Regions from separate parts of the Streptomyces sp. NBC_01116 genome, predicted to be linked through region 2. Evidence: riboswitches for the same ligand, from Rfam matches in the RefSeq annotation. Region 2 holds a riboswitch; the other holds the start of a gene.

Region 1 (2,381 bases), 2.1 Mb from region 2:
GGCCGACCGGCCGCCAGCGGGAGTTGGAGCGCCCGGCCTGCTCGGTCGGGTAGAAGTTGATGTCGACGACCCGGTCCAGGAACGTCACGGCGGTGCGCACGGTGGCGTCCAGGCGCTCCCAGTCGATCGAGCCGTCCGCCACGAACGCGCCCAGGTTGACCGAGCCCAGGTTGCAGACGGCCGTCTCGCCGTCGTCCGTGACTTCGAGGATCTCCGTGCACAGGTTGGAGGAGTGCACGACCCGGCCCGGCTCGGCGGTCTGGTTCGCGGTCCGGTTGGAGGCGTCCTTGAACGTCATCCAGCCCTGGCCGGTCTGCGCGAGGGTCCGCATCATCCGGCCGTACAGCTCACGCGCCGGAATCGTCCTGCGCGCCAGGCCCTTGGCCTCGGCCGCCCGGTAGGCCGCGTCGAACGCGTCGCCCCACAGGTCGACCAGCTCGGGCACGTCGGAGGGGGAGAACAGCGACCACTCGGTGTCCGCGTCGACCCGGCGCATGAACTCGTCCGGGATCCAGTGCGCCAGGTTGAGGTTGTGCGTACGCCGCTGGTCCTCACCGGTGTTGTCGCGGAGCTCCAGGAACTCCTCGATGTCCGCGTGCCAGGTCTCCAGGTAGACCGCCGCCGCGCCCTTGCGCCGGCCGCCCTGGTTCACCGCCGCCACGGAGGCGTCCAGCGTCTTGAGGAAGGGCACGATGCCGTTGGAATGCCCGTTGGTGCCCCGGATCAGCGAACCCCGGGCGCGGATGCGGGAGTACGACAGACCGATGCCGCCCGCGTGCTTGGAGAGCCGCGCCACCTGGTGGTAGCGGTCGTAGATCGAGTCCAGCTCGTCCTTCGGCGAGTCCAGCAGATAGCAGGAGGACATCTGCGGGTGCCGGGTGCCGGAGTTGAAGAGGGTGGGGGAGGAGGGGAGGTAGTCCAGCCGGCTCATCAGCCCGTACAGCGCGGCGACCTCGTCCAGCGCCCGCACCGACTCGTCCTCGGCGAGGCCCGCGGCCACGCGCAGCATGAAGTGCTGCGGGGTCTCGATGACCTGCCGGGTGATCGGGTGCCGCAGGAGGTAGCGGCTGTGCAGCGTCCGCAGACCGAAGTAGCCGAAGCGGTCGTCGGCGCCGTCGGCCAGCGCCCGCTCGACCAGCTCGTCCAGCGCCTTGGCGTGCAGTTCCACGAAGGCGGCGGTGCGGTCGGCGATCAGGCCCTCGCGGTGGCCCACGGCGACCGAGGCGGAGAAGTGCGTCGCGCCCTGGCCCGCGGCCTCGTCGGCGATGGTCCGGGTCAGCAGCCGGGCGGCGAGTCTGGAGTACGCCGGGTCCTCGGAGATCAGCCCCGCGGCGGCCTCGGTGGCCAGCGAGCGCAGCTCGGCCTCGTCGGAGCGGGCGTTGCGTCCGCGCAGCGCGGCGGCGGCGACCCGTCCGGGGTCGGTGTCGGGAAGATCGACGGTGAGGTCGGTCAGGGTCCGCAGCAAAGCGGTCCCGGGGCCGTCGTTCGTGCCTGCTCCGGACGTGGTGGAGGCAGCGGATTCGGTGGCTGAAACCGGATCGGCGGGCGCGATGGTCACTGGGCTTTCCCTCGCTCGGCAGGGGCCGGCGGAAGGCGGGGAGCCGGGCAGCGCGAGACCCGGGGCAGGGCAGCACAGCGACGGCGTCCACCGGCCTATCCGCGAGGCCCGGACGTCTGGCGTCCGGTTCGGTCGAGCCGGACGCGCTGTCGACAGGTCTTCGGACTTGCGGGTGTGCAAAAGCACACCGATCACACCGTTGCGGGACAGTTCCGGATTCGCACCGGATTCCCCTGCGGCGACAGCGAGGTCGAGCATACATGTGGGGGCCGCCGGATGAAGCGGCCCCCACATGTTGTGTCGCGACGATTCAACATGCCCCTCAGGAGGGCGCTCCCAGCTCCAGCCGGAAGGTCATGAGCCGTAGTCCCGGCACCGGTTCCCAGTCCCGTTCGGGGGTCCGCGCGAAGCCGAGCCGACGGTAGATCCTATGGGCTCCGAGCATGGCCGGCTGCGTCGACAGGGCCAGCGCCCGCACGCCCTCGGTGGACCGGGCGCGCTCGACGCACGCCCGCACCAGGGCCTCTCCCACACCCCGTCCGCGCCCCTCGCGGGCTACCGCCAGCATCCGGAACTCGGCCTCGTCCGGTCCCGCGATGTCGCGCCACGGCATGCCGGGTGCGGCATACGTCACACCGCCGAGCACCGCCCCGTGCGCGTCGAGCGCGACGAGGACCTCGGCCTCGGCGGCCCGTTGTTCCACCGCCCGCAGCTTGAGCAGATACGGGTCCTGCGGGCCGTCCAGCAGACCGTCGCAGAGATACGCCTCGGCGACGATCTCGCCGAGGACGGCGTACTCGTCGGGCTCCGCCGCCCTGATCGT
Region 2 (2,381 bases):
GACCTCTGCGACCCGCCGCCTCTGACCTCACCTGTCCGGACGCAAACGTCTCCGTGCGGCACGCGTACGCGTGCTGTACGGAGACGGTCCGGCTCAGTTCACCGCGCTCGCGGTGCGGGGCGTCGCGGCAAGGGCGGCGGGCGCCAGCAGCCGTTCGGTGAGGTGGCCGAAGACGACGCCGAACACGGTCCACAGCGTCACCTGGACCGCGAGCGTGGAGAGCCGGAACTCCCACAGCAGGCCGGCCGGGAAGTCCTTGCCCACTTCGTCGAAGGAGGGCAGAAAGGCGTAGGCGAGGCCGATCAGCAGGACGAAGCCGGCGCCTGCCACGACGGTCGCGTTCCAGTTGCCCAGGCGAGGAGCGAGCCGTCTGCCGATGATGACGGCGGCGACGGCCAGCAGCACGCTGAGGGCGACCATCAGGAAGAACAGGGCGGTGCGTTCGCCGATGGTGTCGGGGTTGCCGACGGCGGGCGGGTTCGCCGGGTATTTGAGGAACGGCACGACGTAGACCGTGAGCAGGGCGGCACCCGCGATCAGCGCCGCCGTGGCCCGGGGGCCGAACCCGCCGATGCGGCCCAGCGCGTAGCAGAACACGAGGGCGGCGATCCCGCCGACCGCGACGCCGAACACCAGGACACCGGTGGCGAGTCCGCCGGTGGCCTGCATGGTGCGGCTGACCAACTCCTCGCCGCCGCCGTGGTCGTGGCTGTGGGCCTCTTCGAGGGCGATGGCCGCGTCCACCTGGGACTCACCGAGGAAGTAGGCGACGGCGAGCGCGAACGCGCCCGCGATCAGGCCCGCGAGCATGCCGCGCACGAGCAGGGCTCTGACAGATATGGAGTTCACGATGGTTTCCTGATTTCTCTTGCTTCCGTGTCCGCTGATTCCCTGGTTGTTCAGGTGCCTCAGTGGCAGGGGAAGCCGAGCAGGTGACGGCCGTCGTGGACCCACTCGTGGACGCCTTCGCCAGAGATGAGCGCGGTGGCGCCCTGTTCGGCGCCGACGAAGTACAGCAGGACGAGCATGAGGATGCCGAAGAAGACCGCCCAGGGGGCGATGGCCTTCGCCGAGATCGGGGCGATCGTGGCTGCCCCTGTCGCCGGAACGGCGGACTGTGCCATGGCAGAACCTCCTGTGGGAACACGCGTCCCTGTCGTGGTGCCTCGGACGAAGGTGGCGGGTCTGACTTCCCCGCGGACGCGGGTTCACAGTGGCGCGACCGTGCCGGATTCCCACCGGACTTCCGTCGCACCCTCGTCATGGTCGACGTGACCATACCGCCTGCGCGCAGGCACCGCCATGGTCCAATCTGCGGGGTGGCGGAACGCGGATTCCTTGGGGCGACAGGGCTCTGGGGTCTCTGATGGAGAAGTGAAGGCAGGGACATGACAGTTCGCGTGATGTTGATCTCACCGGCGATGAACGCCGCGTTGCGGGAGGCCCGATTCGACGGCGACGCTCCCCTGGACCGGTCCGGCCGGGAGCGTGCGCTGGCGGCGGCCGACGCGGTGCCCGTGGCCGGAATCGCGCTGAGCGGCCCCTCCGAGCGGTGCCGCGGGACCGCCGAGGCCCTCGGCCTGGCGGCGCGGACCGAACCGGCTCTGACCGGCTGGGACCTGGCGCGGTGGTCCGGCCGCCGCCTCGACGATGTGGCGGCCGCCGAACCCGCTCAGCTGACCGCCTGGCTCGGCGATCCGTCGGCGGCTCCGCACGGCGGCGAGTCGCTGCGGGACCTGGTCGGGAGGATCGGAGGGTGGCTGGACTCCCTCGGTGGGCCGGACGCACCCGACACGGGCTTTCTCGCCGTGGCCGAGGTAGCCGTCGTACGGGCGGTGGTCGTCCATGGCCTGCGGCTGCCGCTGGAGGCGTTCTGGCGGCTGGACGTCGCCCCGCTGACGCTGACCGGACTCAGCGGGCGGGCGGGCCGGTGGAACGTGGCGCTGGGCCGCCCGCTGACCGCTCCCACGAGCGGCTGAACGCCACTGCGACACCGTCAACGGCCCTCGGCCGGCTGAACGCCACGCACCACCACCGCCAACGGCCCCCAGCTCAGCGAACGCCACCGCGCAGCCCTCGCACCACCCGTCGGACCTCACCGCACGACGCGCTCCCCGGCCTGCCGACCGCTCCCGCGAACCCGAACCGGAAACAGCGCACCGCGAACCACGCAAAGCGAACCGCGAACCACGCGCACCGGCCGACCGGACGTCACGACCCGTCGCTCGCCCGCCAGTCGGGCCGGACCAGCACGGCCGTGGCGACGATGCCGTCCTCGATCCGCCACTGCCCGTGCAGCGTCGTCGGCAGGGCCGGGTCCGTGAGAAGCAGACGTGCGGCGAACGTTCCCTCGGCGGTGCCGGGCCCGCCCTGAAGCCTCT

Evidence for each region. A riboswitch is a leader RNA that binds a small molecule or an ion and turns the genes downstream of it on or off. The one in region 2 is predicted to bind cobalamin.
Region 1: another riboswitch for cobalamin. It lies ahead of OG245_RS25890 (ribonucleoside-diphosphate reductase subunit alpha); the one in region 2 lies ahead of OG245_RS34965 (CbtB-domain containing protein).

The regions. Positions count from the first base shown of each region.
Region 1 covers NZ_CP108644.1:5,849,396-5,851,776, forward strand. Annotated here, with positions in the region: gene OG245_RS25890 (ribonucleoside-diphosphate reductase subunit alpha) at 1-1,558, opposite strand, end outside; cobalamin riboswitch at 1,692-1,828, opposite strand; gene OG245_RS25895 (GNAT family N-acetyltransferase) at 1,881-2,381, opposite strand, start outside.
Region 2 covers NZ_CP108644.1:7,970,395-7,972,775, reverse strand. Annotated here, with positions in the region: gene OG245_RS34970 (CbtA family protein) at 94-849, opposite strand; gene OG245_RS34965 (CbtB-domain containing protein) at 909-1,124, opposite strand; adenosylcobalamin (AdoCbl) riboswitch at 1,170-1,262, opposite strand; gene OG245_RS34960 (histidine phosphatase family protein) at 1,389-1,979, shown strand; gene OG245_RS34955 (4'-phosphopantetheinyl transferase) at 2,212-2,381, opposite strand, start outside.